2 regions of the Lelliottia sp. JS-SCA-14 genome follow, and region 1 is predicted to be linked to the other one. Evidence: predicted binding sites of a transcription regulator. Region 1 holds the regulator's gene; the other holds the start of a gene.

Evidence for each region. Region 1 encodes PurR, which represses purine synthesis genes. Its sites were predicted from a motif close to CANGCAAACGTTTGCNTG; they were not measured.
Region 2: the regulator PurR is predicted to act here: its motif matches at 4,094-4,111, upstream of purT (formate-dependent phosphoribosylglycinamide formyltransferase).

Annotation. Positions count from the first base shown of each region.
Region 1 covers NZ_CP141606.1:2,155,100-2,162,625, reverse strand. The annotation lists gene U9O48_RS10145 (C40 family peptidase) at 1-693, shown strand, start outside; gene sodB (superoxide dismutase [Fe]) at 816-1,397, shown strand; gene U9O48_RS10135 (MFS transporter) at 1,437-2,603, opposite strand; gene U9O48_RS10130 (YnhF family membrane protein) at 2,773-2,862, opposite strand; gene purR (HTH-type transcriptional repressor PurR) at 3,159-4,184, shown strand; gene punR (DNA-binding transcriptional activator PunR) at 4,203-5,114, opposite strand; gene punC (purine nucleoside transporter PunC) at 5,230-6,414, shown strand; gene cfa (cyclopropane fatty acyl phospholipid synthase) at 6,711-7,526, shown strand, end outside.
Region 2 covers NZ_CP141606.1:2,857,024-2,864,549, reverse strand. The annotation lists gene zwf (glucose-6-phosphate dehydrogenase) at 1-79, shown strand, start outside; gene edd (phosphogluconate dehydratase) at 313-2,124, shown strand; gene kdgA (bifunctional 4-hydroxy-2-oxoglutarate aldolase/2-dehydro-3-deoxy-phosphogluconate aldolase) at 2,164-2,802, shown strand; gene purT (formate-dependent phosphoribosylglycinamide formyltransferase) at 2,883-4,061, opposite strand; gene U9O48_RS13445 (tellurite resistance TerB family protein) at 4,239-4,889, shown strand; gene ptrB (oligopeptidase B) at 4,977-7,040, shown strand; gene exoX (exodeoxyribonuclease X) at 7,037-7,526, opposite strand, start outside.

The DNA of each region.
Region 1 (7,526 bases):
AACGCCTCCGAGCAGGCGCGGCACTCTGCCGTGCAGAAATCGCATCTGGCGAAAACCACAGAACGTAAGAAAAAAACCACCAGCTCCAGTAAAAGCGAAAAGAAAAAAACCACCACCGCTCGCAAGCAGTCCACCTCCAGTAAGGCCCTCACCAGTAAAACCCGAAGCAAACCGACCCGCACCGCAAAAGTAACTCCGGAAAAATGCACCGTGCGTAAAGGCCACAAAACTAACTGCGTGAAAGTGGGCAAAACGGCGAAGCTCTCTGAGGTGCATAAAGTGCGCGTGCAGAAAGCGCAAAAAACCGCGATGAACAAACTGATGGGTCAGATTGGCAAACCGTATCACTGGGGTGGCACCTCCCCGCGCACCGGTTTCGACTGCAGCGGTCTGGTCTATTACGCGTATAAAGATCTGGTGAAGTTCCGCATTCCACGCACCGCGAACGAGATGTATCACCTGCGCGATGCCGCGTCAGTTAATCGCGGTGAACTGGAGAGCGGCGATCTGGTCTTCTTCCGCACCCAGGGTCGCGGCACCGCCGATCACGTGGGCGTTTACGTCGGCAACGGGAAATTCATTCAGTCTCCTCGCAGCGGCCAGGACATTCAAATCACCTCCCTGAGCGAAGACTACTGGGTCCGCCATTACGTTGGCGCGCGCCGCGTGATGACACCGAAAACCATTCGCTAATCCCTGCCCTGCCGCGCCGTCGGCAGGGTAAGTTCCTCTTTTGCATACCCTTTCAATTTGCTACTCTATCCATGCACTCAATAGGGTTATTGGCGTGCAACACTATAATAAGGAGAGAAGCAATGTCGTTCGAATTACCTGCATTACCGTATGCAAAAGACGCCCTGGCTCCGCACATTTCCGCGGAAACCCTGGAGTATCACTACGGCAAACACCATCAGACCTATGTCACTAACCTGAACAATCTGGTGAAAGGCACTGCGTTTGAAGGCAAAACGCTGGAAGAGATCGTGCGTAGCTCTGAAGGTGGCGTGTTCAACAACGCGGCTCAGGTCTGGAACCACACGTTCTACTGGCACTGCCTGGCCCCGAACGCCGGTGGCGAACCGACCGGTGAACTGGCTGCAGCGATCAATGCCGCGTTTGGCAGCTTTGCTGATTTCAAAGCGAAGTTTACTGACGCCGCAATCAAGAACTTCGGTTCTGGCTGGACGTGGCTGGTGAAAGAGGCAGATGGCAAACTGGCTATCGTTTCCACCTCTAACGCAGGCACCCCACTGACCACCAGCGCGAAACCGCTGATGACCGTCGATGTGTGGGAACACGCTTACTATATCGATTACCGTAACGCTCGCCCGAACTACCTTGAGCACTTCTGGGCGCTGGTTAACTGGGAATTTGTGGCGAAGAACTTCGCCGCGTAAGAGACACGCAGAAGGGTTTTGCCCTTCTGCGTTTTTGGTTTATTCCGTCACGCTTGCCGGTTCCGGCTCTTTGCGACCGGATGTGAGAACCAGCAGCAGACCAAGAGCCGCAATAATCGCCCCCATCACCGGGACAAAGCTGTATCCCAGCCCGCCCGAAATCACCGCCCCACCCGCTGCCGCGCCGAGCGCATTACCGAGATTAAACGCGCCGATATTCACGGACGACGACAGACCCGGCGCTTCGTGTGCCACACGCATCACGCGCATCTGCAACGGCGGAACCACCGCAAAGGTCGCCGCGCCCCACACCACCATCGCAATGGCCGCACCGAATTCGTTACGCGCCAGCCAGGGAATGGCGAGCATAATTACAATCAGCAGGGTTAAGAAGCCTTTCAGCGTACCGGTGACCGAGCGATCCGCCAGCTTGCCGCCGAGATAGTTCCCGAGTGAGAAGCCCACGCCGATCAGGACCAGCATCGCCGTCACAAACAGCGGCGTGGCGTGGGTGATGTCATGCAGCACGGGAGAGATATAGGTGTAGAGCGTGAACATCGCACCTGCGCCGAGCACCGTCGTTAACAGGGCAGACAGCACCTGCGGGCGCACCAGCACTGACAGCTCTTTACGCACGTCCGGGCGCTCACCCGCCTCGCCTTTCGGCAGGGAGAAGAACAGCGCGAGCATCGCCACCACGCCCAGCCCGGCGGTGGCCAGGAACGACATCCGCCAGCCGATGACTTCACCGAGCCAGGTCGCCGCCGGAACGCCGCCAATGTTGGCGATGGTCAGGCCCATAAACATCGTCGCCACCGCGCTCGCCTGCTTATGTTTTGGCACCACGCTCGCGGCTACTACCGACCCTAAGCCAAAGAACGCGCCGTGGTTCAGGCTGGTCAGAATGCGCGACAGCAGCAGCGTCGTGTAATCCGGCGCAATCGCCGACAGCACGTTGCCAAGGGTAAAAATCGCCATCAGGAAGATCAGCGCATTGCGGCGGGCACGATGGGAGAGCAGCAGCGTCATGAGCGGCGCACCGATCATCACCCCAATCGCATAGGCGCTGATGAGCATCCCCGCCGCCGGAATGGAGACATCCACACCTTTAGCAATGACGGGCAGCAGCCCCATCGGGGAAAACTCGGTGGTGCCGATGCCAAAAGCGCCAATCGCCAGGGCCAGCAGGGGAAAATTGATTTTCATTGTTAACTCCGGATGCCGTGTCGTCGTCATCGCGCGACACAGGACTAAGATGGCAAAAGCATGACATCAATCACAAAAAATGAGAAGTTAACAAATTAGCAAAAGATTTTTGCAGGATGGGTAACAATCAGGGAGAGGAGACGAGGGAGAGAACTCTCCCCCGCTTAAATCAGTGCAGGGCTGCGGTCAGACCTGCTGCAACAATCAAAGCCAGCACAATAACGGTCGTGGTCAGCGAAAACTTCAGATCGGTACTCATCAATTTTTCTCCTTTTAATCACCTTACGAAAAGTGAGCTTGCTCATTTTTACACAGTTTCCCCCAAAAATCTTCCTGGATTTAGACTGATAACCGTTTTTGCTCTTCCCCTTTTCATCAAGATAAGACAAAATTCCACGCTAAATTTATAAGCGTACCGGCCACTGACCCCCTCCTGACGTTCTGAGTCGTTTTCCCGGCGTATCGCAATTCACATTGCGAGATAAGGGTGAGAGAAGGCAAACGTTTACCTTTAAGTATTTCAGGAGTTTAAGATATGGTCTGGAGTGACATGTAATGGCAACAATTAAAGATGTGGCGAAACGCGCAAACGTTTCCACTACAACCGTATCACATGTAATTAACAAAACGCGTTTTGTTGCGGAAGAGACGCGCAACGCCGTATGGGCTGCCATCAAAGAGCTGCACTACTCTCCGAGTGCCGTGGCGCGCAGCCTGAAAGTGAATCACACCAAATCGATCGGCCTGCTGGCGACCAGCAGCGAAGCCGCCTATTTCGCGGAGATCATCGAAGCCGTTGAGAAAAACTGCTTCCAGAAGGGCTACACCCTGATTCTCGGCAACGCCTGGAACAGCCAGGAAAAGCAGCGCGCTTACCTGTCAATGATGGCGCAAAAGCGCGTCGATGGCCTGCTGGTGATGTGTTCTGAATACCCGGAATCCGTGCTCTCGATGCTGGAAGAGTATCGTCACATCCCGATGGTGGTGATGGACTGGGGCGATACCCGCGCCGATTTCACCGACTCCGTGAACGACAACGCCTTTGAAGGCGGCTACATGGCGGGCCGTTACCTGATTGAACGCGGTCACCGCGAAATCGGCGTGATCCCGGGTCCGCTGGAGCGCAACACCGGCGCAGGCCGTCTGGCTGGCTTCATGAAAGCGATGGAAGAAGCGCTGATCACGGTGCCGGAAAACTGGATCGTGCAGGGCGACTTCGAGCCTGAGTCCGGCTATCGCGCCATGCAGCAGATTGTCTCCCAGTCACATCGTCCGACCGCGGTCTTTATCGGCGGTGATATTATGGCGATGGGCGCCCTTTGCGCAGCCGACGAACTCGGTTTGCGCGTCCCGCAGGACATTTCTGTGATCGGGTACGATAACGTGCGCAACGCCCGCTACTTCACCCCGGCGCTGACGACCATTCACCAGCCGAAAGACTCGCTGGGTGAAACGGCCTTCAACATGCTGATGGACCGCATCGTCAGCAAACGTGAAGAGTCGCAGTCGATTGAAGTCCACCCGCGCCTGATTGAACGCCGCTCCGTCGCCGACGGTCCGTTCCGCGATTACCGCCGTTAATCATCTCTGAGGGGCCGGTTATTCCGGCTCCTTCAGCCACTCTCTGTTCAGCGTTTCGCTATCCCCCAGATACTCCAGCAGCCACGCCAGCGCCGGTGACATATCGTTTTGCTGCCAGGTCAGGCAACAGGCCGCATCCGGGAACGGGTTTTCCAGCGTTAATGCCACCCACTCACCGCGATCGATGCGCGGGCGCGCAAAATGCACCGGCACCATGCCGACGCACAGCCCTGCGGAAAGACAGGTCGCCGAGGTTTCCCAGTCTGGGGCCACCACCCGCCGCTGGTTATCCAGCAGCCAGGTGATGCGTTTTGGCAGCGAGCGGGACGTGTCTTCCAGCACCAGCGACGGCCAGTTGCGCAACGTGTCATCGCTCAGCGGACCTTCAATGGCGGCGAGGGGATGATCGCGCGCCACGACGCAGGTCCAGCTCAGGGCTCCCATATCGCGAAAGGCATAGCGTCCGCCCACCGGGATCGCCTGCGTGGCACCGATCGCCATCTCCACCCTGCCGTCAGAGAGCGCATCCCACACGCCGTTGAACACCTCCTGGGAGACGCGCAGCTCCACGTCCGAGAAGTGGCGATAAAAATCGACCACCATCTGGCGGGTGCGCTCCGGTTTGACGATGTTATCGACTGCAATGGCAAGATGGCCGCGCCAGCCGTTGGCAATCTGCTGACACTGCTCGCGGGTGATCATCATTTTTTTGATAACAGATCGCCCTTCTTTCAAAAACCAGACGCCCGCAGGCGTCAGGACGACGTCGCGGTGGCGGCGCTCAAACAGCGGAACCGCCAGCCACTCTTCAAGCTGACGCACGGTATAGCTCACCGCAGACGGAACGCGGTGCAGTTCCTGGGCCGCGCCGCTAAAGCTGCCGTTACGCGCAACCGCATCAACCACTTCTAAGGAATATTCAGACCACATTTTTTGCCTGCAAAATTTTTGAATGCAACCACCAAATATTAGCGTTTCACAAGGCAGTTTGCACTCCCTACACTCTGCGCCAGTGAATACCTGCCCTCTTTAGGAAATAAAAACAATGCAACCCAACAAAGGATTCCTGGTCTGGCTCGGCGGCTTAAGCGTGCTGGGCTTCCTGGCCACCGACATGTACCTGCCCGCGTTTGCCGCGATGCAGGCGGATTTACAGACCCCTGCCGCCGCCATCAGCGCCAGCCTGAGCCTGTTCCTCGCCGGTTTTGCCTTCGCGCAGCTGCTGTGGGGACCACTCTCCGACCGCTACGGTCGTAAACCGATTTTACTCTTAGGTCTGGCGATTTTTGCCGTCGGCTGTCTGGGCATGCTCTGGGTGCGCGATGCGACCTGGCTTTTAGTGTTGCGTTTCATTCAGGCATTCGGCGTGTGTGCCGCGGCGGTGACCTGGCAGGCGCTGGTCACGGACTACTACCCCGCGTCACGCGTGAACCGTATTTTTGCCACCATCATGCCGCTGGTCGGTCTTTCTCCGGCCCTGGCCCCGCTGCTCGGCAGCTGGATCCTGGTGCATTTTGACTGGCAGGCGATCTTCGCCACCCTGTTTATCATCACTCTGGTGCTGATGTTACCGGCCTTCGCGCTGAAACCGGCGTCATCCAAACCTGCTGAAACGACGGATAATCGCGTCACCTTCCTCTCCCTGCTGCGCTCCCGCGCCTATCGCGGCAACGTGCTGGTCTACGCCGCCTGCTCCGCCAGCTTCTTTGCGTGGCTGACCGGTTCGCCGTTTATTCTGCACGATATGGGCTACAGCCCGGCGGTCATCGGCCTGAGCTATGTCCCGCAGACCATCGCCTTCCTGGTCGGCGGTTACGGCTGCCGCGCAGCGCTGCAAAAATGGCAGGGACAGCAGATGCTGCCGTGGCTGCTGGTGCTCTTCGCGGTGAGTGTGATTGGGACCTGGGCCGTTGGCTTTATTCCAGACGTCGGGCTGACGGAGATTCTGATCCCGTTCTGTGTGATGGCCGTGGCGAACGGTGCGATCTACCCTATCGTGGTGGCGCAGGCGCTGCGTCCGTTCCCGCATGCGACGGGGCGTGCAGCGGCGCTGCAAAACACCCTGCAGCTGGGTCTGTGCTTCCTGGCAAGCCTGATTGTTTCGGCGCTCATCGCCACCCCGCTGATGACCACCACCAGCGTGATGCTGGCGACCGTGGTTCTCGCCGCGCTGGGCTATCGCATGCAGGCCTCAGCGAAAGATCGAGTGAACGAAACGGCACAGGCATAATCGCGCCAGCAATTATGTGACATTTTAGTGATTAGGCTGCTAATAACTTTCGGTTGAATCACCGTTTTTTGCAGCCTATACTAAATTTGCTTCACACAAATACGATAAATATTATGTGTTAACGGGAGCCGGAGTGCTCCCGTTTTACCATGGAAGGCCTTTCGGTAAGGGTTATCTCCCTTCCTCTGTTCTACGTCGGATATTAGCCTCGCGGAAAAACCGTGGGATTTCTCACAAACCATAAAAAACGGCTACGCTGTTTGAAGGTTCTGATCACAGCAGGTGATGGAGAAGCTATGAGTTCATCGTGTATAGAAGAAGTCAATGTCCGGGACAATGACTGGTTTCGGATCGTCAATGAATTACTGAGTCGGGCGGGCGTCGCGATTAACGGGTCTGCCCCATCCGATATTCAGGTAAAACACCCCGATTTTTTCAAACGCGTTCTGCAGGAAGGTTCGCTCGGTCTGGGCGAGAGCTACATGGACGGCTGGTGGGATTGCGAGCGGCTGGATATGTTTTTCCATAACGTTCTGCGTGCCGGGCTGGAAAACCAGCTCCCTCACCGCCTGAAAGACACCCTGCGTATCGCCTCTGCGCGATTGCTCAATTTGCAAAGTAAAAAGCGGGCGTGGATTGTCGGGAAAGAGCATTACGATCTCGGAAACGATCTTTTCAGCCGCATGCTTGACCCGTTTATGCAATATTCCTGCGCCTACTGGAAAGACGCCACCACCCTTGAAGATGCACAGCAGGCCAAGCTGCGTTTAATCTGCGAAAAACTGCAGCTTCAGCCCGGCATGCGGGTTTTAGATATCGGCTGCGGCTGGGGCGGACTGGCTTATTACATGGCGAAAAATTACGGCGTGAGCGTTGTCGGCGTGACCATTTCCGCCGAGCAGCAGAAGTTGGCGCAGGAGCGCTGTGCGGGTCTGGATGTGACCATTCTGCTGCAGGACTATCGCGATCTGGACGACCAGTTTGACCGTATCGTCTCGGTGGGGATGTTCGAGCACGTCGGTCCGAAGAATTACAACACCTATTTCACGGTTGCCGACCGCAACCTGAAACCGGAAGGTCTTTTCCTGCTGCACACCATCGGCTCCAAAAAG
Region 2 (7,526 bases), 700 kb from region 1:
TCAGGCAGGCACCTGGGGACCGGTCGCGTCAGTAGCGATGATCACCCGCGATGGCCGTTCCTGGAACGAGTTCGAGTAAGACGGAAGCTAATCCAAACGGGTTATTTTACCGGTAACATGATCTAACACAGATTGTGGCACAATTTTTAATCATTTAAGCTCCGCGTGGATTCACCCGTGGAGCTTTTTTTATTACACTGGCTGAAGCGATTTTGCCCCCGAGCTACGGACTGCAAGCGTTTCAGCCTTGTTAAGACAAGCGATTCATCTTGTTAACTCCTGCGCCTGGACAGATAAATTAGAGGAGCTTCTATGAATCCTGTATTGTTACGCGTAACACAGCGCATTGTTGAGCGCTCGAAAGAGACACGTTCTGCCTACCTCGCCCGCATCCAGCAGGCAAAAACCGACACGGTCCATCGTTCACAGCTCGCCTGCGGGAATCTGGCCCACGGTTTCGCCGCCTGCCAGCCGGACGATAAAGCCTCGCTGAAAAGCATGCTGCGTAACAATATTGCGATCATCACCTCCTACAACGACATGCTCTCCGCACACCAGCCGTACGAACACTACCCGGAAATTATTCGCAAAGCGCTGCACAGCGCCAATGCGGTCGGGCAGGTGGCCGGTGGCGTGCCAGCCATGTGCGACGGCGTAACCCAAGGCCAGGACGGGATGGAGCTCTCCCTGCTAAGCCGCGAAATTATCGCTATGTCTGCGGCGGTGGGCCTGTCCCACAATATGTTCGACGGCGCACTGTACCTCGGCGTGTGCGACAAAATTGTCCCGGGCCTGGCAATGGCGGCCCTGTCGTTCGGTCATCTGCCCGCGATTTTTGTTCCGTCTGGCCCGATGGCGAGCGGTCTGCCGAATAAAGAAAAAGTGCGTATCCGCCAGCTGTATGCGGAAGGCAAAGTGGATCGCAGCGCGCTGCTGGAAGCGGAAGCCGCCTCATATCACGCGCCAGGCACCTGTACGTTCTACGGGACTGCCAACACCAATCAGATGGTGGTGGAGTTCATGGGTATGCAGCTCCCTGGTTCGTCGTTTGTTCAGCCAGATGCGCCGCTGCGTCAGGCCCTGACCGAAGCGGCTGCGCGTCAGGTGACGCGTCTGACCGGCAACGGCAACGAGTGGATGCCGCTCGGTAAAATGGTTGACGAAAAAGTGATCGTCAACGGGATCGTCGCCCTGCTGGCGACCGGCGGTTCCACCAACCACACCATGCACCTGGTCGCGATGGCGCGTGCGGCGGGGATCCAGATTAACTGGGATGATTTCTCTGACCTGTCTGAAATCGTGCCGCTGATGGCGCGTCTCTACCCGAACGGTCCGGCAGATATCAACCACTTCCAGGCGGCGGGCGGCGTACCGGTACTGATCCGCGAGCTGCTGAAAGGCGGCCTGCTGCATGAAGACGTCAACACGGTGGCCGGTTTCGGTCTGCAACGCTACACCATGGAGCCGTGGCTGAATGACGGCGAGCTCGACTGGCGCGAAGGCGCGCAGGATTCCCTCGACGAGCAGGTGATCGCCACCTTCGCGAAGCCATTCTCCCATCACGGCGGCACCAAAGTGCTGAGCGGCAACCTCGGTCGCGCGGTGATGAAAACCTCCGCCGTGCCGGTTGAAAACCAGATCGTGGAAGCGCCAGCGGTGATTTTCGAAAGCCAGCACGACGTGCTGCCTGCCTTCGAAGCTGGCCTGCTGGACAAAGACTGTGTGGTAGTGGTTCGTCACCAGGGACCAAAAGCGAACGGCATGCCAGAATTACATAAACTTATGCCACCACTTGGTGTATTATTGGACCGCTGTTTCAAAATTGCGTTGGTCACCGATGGACGACTCTCCGGCGCATCAGGTAAAGTGCCATCAGCAATCCACGTCACTCCCGAAGCTTACGACGGTGGGTTACTGGCGAAAGTCCGCGATGGCGATATGATCCGCGTGAATGGCCAGACAGGCGAACTGACCCTGCTGGTGGATGAAGCCGAACTGGCCGCCCGTAAGCCGCATATTCCTGACCTGAGCGCGTCGCGTGTGGGAACAGGGCGCGAAATGTTCAGTGCACTGCGCGAGAAGCTCTCCGGTGCTGAACAGGGCGCAACCTGTATTACGTTTTAAGACGACAAGAATTAACGATCTGGCGAGAGAAAAACACTGATGAAAAACTGGAAAACAAGTGCAGAAGCAATCCTGACAACTGGCCCGGTAGTGCCGGTTATCGTGGTGAACAAACTGGAGCACGCCGTCCCGATGGCGAAAGCGCTGGTTGCAGGTGGTGTTCGTGTTCTGGAAGTGACGCTGCGTACCGCATGCGCGATGGATGCGATCCGCGCTATCGCCAAAGAAGTGCCGGACGCAATTATCGGTGCCGGTACCGTGCTCAACCCTCAGCAGCTGGCTGAAGTGACCGAAGCGGGCGCACAGTTCGCCATCAGCCCGGGCCTGACCGAGCCGCTGCTGAAAGCCGCAACCGAAGGCACGATTCCGTTAATCCCAGGTATCAGCACCGTGTCTGAACTGATGCTGGGTATGGATTACGGCCTGAAAGAGTTCAAATTCTTCCCGGCTGAAGCCAATGGCGGCACCAAAGCGCTGCAGGCGATTGCGGGCCCGTTCTCTCAGGTGCGTTTCTGCCCGACGGGCGGTATCTCTCCGGCGAACTACCGCGACTACCTGGCGCTGAAAAGCGTCCTGTGTATCGGTGGCTCCTGGCTGGTTCCGGCGGATGCGCTGGAAGCGGGCGACTGGGATCGCATCACTAAGCTGGCGCGCGAAGCAGTGGAAGGCGCGAAGTAATTTTTTGCTGTGGCGGGTGGCGGCTTCGCCTTACCCGCCCTACAAAATCTAACCGGGCAAACATCTGTTGCCCGGTTTTTTTATCCCTTCACACTGACGGCCTGCGCTGCACTTTTCGCGCGCTCAACCGCACTTTCCACGCTATCCCCGGTGGCTAACGCCACGCCGAGACGACGGGTGCCGTCAATTTCCGGTTTACCAAACAGACGCAGTTGCAGACCCGCGCCGACGGCGGCCTCAACATTATCAAAGGTGACGTTCTGGCTGGTCAGCTGCGGCAGGATCACCGCCGACGCGGCCGGGCCGTACTGACGGATGCCGCCAACCGGCAGACCGAGGAACGCGCGCACGTGCAGGGCGAACTCCGAGAGATCCTGGGAAATCAGCGTCACCATTCCGGTGTCGTGCGGACGCGGGGAGACTTCGCTGAAAATCACCTCATCGCCGCAGACGAACAGTTCAACGCCAAACAGGCCGTAACCGCCGAGCGCCAGCACCACTTTGCGGGCCATCTCCTGCGCGCGTTCCAGCGCCAGGGCACTCATCTGCTGCGGCTGCCAGGATTCACGATAATCGCCATCCTCCTGACGATGACCAATCGGATCGCAGAAATGCACGCCGTCCACGGCGCTGACTGTCAGCAGGGTGATTTCAAAATCAAACTTCACCACACCTTCGACGATGACGCGACCGGCGCCCGCGCGGCCACCCTGCTGGGCGTAATCCCACGCCTTATCGAGCGCGGAGGCGTCACGGATAAAACTCTGACCTTTCCCGGAGGAGCTCATTACCGGCTTAATGATGCACGGGTAGCCAATCTGTTCGACGGCCTGCAGAAACTCATCTTTCCCATCGGCAAAGCGGTAGCTCGACGTCGGAATCGCTAACTCCTCGGCGGCCAGACGACGAATGCCTTCCCGGTTCATGGTCAGTTTAGCGGCGCGGGCGCAGGGCACCACGCGCTGGCCTTCCTGCTCGAGGGCAATCAGCGTATCGGTGGCGATGGCTTCGATTTCCGGTACCACAAAGTCCGGTTTTTCCTCGGCAATCAGAGCGCGAAGGGCGTTCCCATCCAGCATATTGATCACATGTGAGCGGTGGGCGACGTGCATCGCCGGGGCGTCGGCATAGCGATCGACGGCGATCACTTCAATCCCCAGGCGCTGGCACTCGATAGCCACCTCTTTTCCCAGTTCGCCAGAACCCAACAGCATGACGCGCGTCGCGGCCGGACGCAGAGCAGTTCCTAAAAGAGTCATAAAATCCCCCTGAAAAAGTTGCGCGCAGTATAAACGAAAACGTTTGCGTCTGTCTTCCCTCAACGGACAGCGTGATGATGGGCGGGGGAAATTTGCGCTTCTTTAGCGCGGACAGACATTTCCTGACATCACCTCGCATAGGCTGTACCCATTGCGAACCGTTAAGTGGGGAAAATCATGTCAGGCTGGTTGAATCAACTGCAATCCATGTTAGGACAGAAAGCGTCGTCATCGGGCGGCGAGGGGCTGAGCAAGCTGCTGGTGCCCGGTGCGCTCGGCGGGCTGGCGGGCCTGCTGGTCGCCAATAAATCCTCGCGCAAACTGCTGACCAAATACGGCACCGGCGCGCTGCTGGCCGGTGGTGGGGCTATTGCCGGAACGGTGCTCTGGAACAAGTACAAAGAGAAAGTGCGGACGGCCCATCAGGATGAACCGCACTTTGGTGAGCAAATTTCACCGATGGATCTGCGTACTGAACGCCTGATCCTGGCCCTAGTGTTTGCCGCGAAAAGCGACGGCCACATCGATGACAAAGAGCGATCCGCCATCGAGCAGCAGATGCGGGAAGCGGGCGTGGAAGCGCAGGGCCGAGCGCTGGTGGCGCAGGCGATTGAACAGCCGCTCGATCCAAACCGTCTGGCGCAGAGTGTGAAAAACGAGGAGGAGGCGCTGGAACTCTATTTCCTGAGTGCCGCAGCCATCGATATCGATCACTTTATGGAGCGCAGCTATCTGAACGCCCTCGGCGACGCGCTGAAAATTCCGCAAGATGTTCGGGAAGGGATCGAACAGGATATTAAGCAGCAAAAACAGGCATTACAGGGGTAATTTTATCTGACGGCTGTCACGTTTCGCTTGCATCGTGCGCGCGTTTTGCCACCCTTATAGGGTGTAAAACCAAAAAGAAAAACTGACATGCTGCCAAAAGCCCGACGCATTCCCAAAGCGCTCACCACTCACGGTGACACGCGCATCGATAATTACTACTGGCTGCGGGACGACGAACGCTCGCAGCCGGAAGTGCTTGATTACCTTCATCAGGAAAATGATTACGGCCGCAAGGTGATGTCCTCGCAGCAGGCGCTCCAGGATCGTCTGCTGGAAGAGATGGTCGCGCGGGTTCCGCAGCGCGACATCTCGGCGCCCTGGACCAAAAACGGCTACCGCTATCGTCATCTCTACGAGCCGGGCAGCGAATACGCCATCTATCAGCGCCAGTCTGTGCTTTGTGCCGAATGGGACGACTGGGAGACCCTGCTCGATGCCAACCAGCGCGCGGCGCACAGCGAGTTCTATACCCTCGGCGGGATGGGTATTTCGCCGGATAACACCATCATGGCGCTGGCGGAAGATTACCTGTCACGCCGCCAGTACGGCCTGCGCTTTCGCAATCTGGACACCGGGAACTGGTATCCGGAAATGCTCGATAACGTTTCGTCGGATTTTGTCTGGGCGAACGACTCTGAAACCGTCTATTACGTCAAAAAGCACGCCTCAACGCTGCTGCCTTATCAGGTCTGGCGACATACGGTCGGCACCTCTTCGGGTACCGATGAGCTGGTGTACGAAGAACAGGACGACACCTTTTACGTCAGCCTGCACAAAACCACCTCGCGCCACTATGTGATTATTTCGCTTGCCAGCGCCACGACCACCGAAGTGCTGCTGCTTGATGCGGAGCTGCCCGACGCCCAGCCGCTCTGTTTTCTCCCGCGCCGTAAAGACCACGAGTACAGCCTCGACCATTTCCAGCATACCTTCTATCTGCGCTCCAACCGCGAAGGCAAAAACTTTGGCCTGTATAAAACCAAAGTGCGCGACGAGCGTAAATGGGAAGTGCTGATCCCGGCACGTGAACAGGTGATGCTCGAAGGCTTCACCCTGTTTACCGACTGGCTGGTGGTGGAAGAGCGTCAGCGAGGGCTGACCAGCATCCGGCAAATCAACCGTAAAACGCGCGAAGTGGTGGGGATTGCCTTTGACGATCCGGCGTACGTGACCTGGATTGGCTACAATCCTGAGCCCGAATCCTCCCGGCTGCGCTACGGATATTCGTCGATGACCACGCCCGACACGCTGTTTGAACTCGATATGAATTCCGGCCAGCGGAAAGTGCTCAAGCAGGCCGAAGTGGCCGGGTTTGACGCCAGCCATTACCGCAGCGAACACCTGTGGATCACCGCGCGCGATGGCGTGGAGGTCCCGGTGTCGCTGGTGTATCACAAAGACCATTTCCAGAAGCGTAAAAACCCGCTGCTGGTGTACGGCTACGGCTCTTACGGCGCCAGCATGGACGCCGATTTCAGCAGCAGCCGACTAAGCCTGCTCGACCGGGGATTTGTCTTCGCCATCGCCCACGTGCGCGGCGGCGGGGAATTGGGCCAGCATTGGTACGAAGAAGGGAAATTCCTGAAAAAGAAAAATACCTTTAACGACTATCTGGACGTGTGTGACGAGCTGATTGCTCAGGGCTACGGCGATCCGAAACTGTGTTTTGGCATGGGCGGCAGCGCGGGCGGTATGCTGATGGGGACGGTAATCAATCTGCGTCCTGAGCTGTTTAAAGGCATCGTCGCCCAGGTACCGTTCGTTGATGTGGTCACGACTATGCTCGACGAGTCGATCCCGTTAACCACCGGTGAATTTGAAGAGTGGGGCAATCCACAGGACGAGACCTACTATCGCTACATGAAAGAATACAGCCCGTACGATAACGTCGAAGCGAAGGCTTATCCGCACATGCTGGTGACCACCGGTCTGCACGATTCTCAGGTGCAGTACTGGGAACCGGCAAAATGGGTGGCGAAACTGCGGGAGCTGAAAACCGACGACAACCTGCTACTGCTGTGCACGGATATGGACTCCGGTCACGGTGGGAAATCGGGACGCTTTAAATCCTACGAAGGGGTGGCGCTGGAGTATGCCTTCCTGATTGGCCTGGCGCAGGGGACGCTGCCAGGCCATGTTGCCGCGGATTAGGCGTCGTCGAGGTAATGGCGGAGCGTGAGACGCAGCTCCGGGCTCATGCGGTCGAGGTTGTTGTACAGCCAGCGCAGATAGCCCGGATCGCGCTCGGCCACTTCGGAGACCGGTTTGCCGCGATATTTACCAAAGGTAAAGGTGGTTAACAGGGCGGGGCGTCCGGTGATGGTCGCCATCTCATCCGGCGTCCAGCCGGTGTTATTCATGATATCAATGAGTAACGCCGCCGTGATATAGCAATCGTACAACGCGCGGTGATGATGTAACCCTTCCGGCGTTTTCACGCTGAGCTTGCGGGATTTATACAGCGCCATATTGCTGTATTTAATCCCCGGCCAGGCGCGGCGCGCCAGCTTCATGGTGCAGATCCACTCGCCGGGCATCTCCGGCAATACGCGGCGGTCAAAGCTGGCGTTATGCGCCACGTACCACGGGCTACCGAAGTAGTTCGGGATCACTTCCTCAATCCAGGGTTTATCCGCC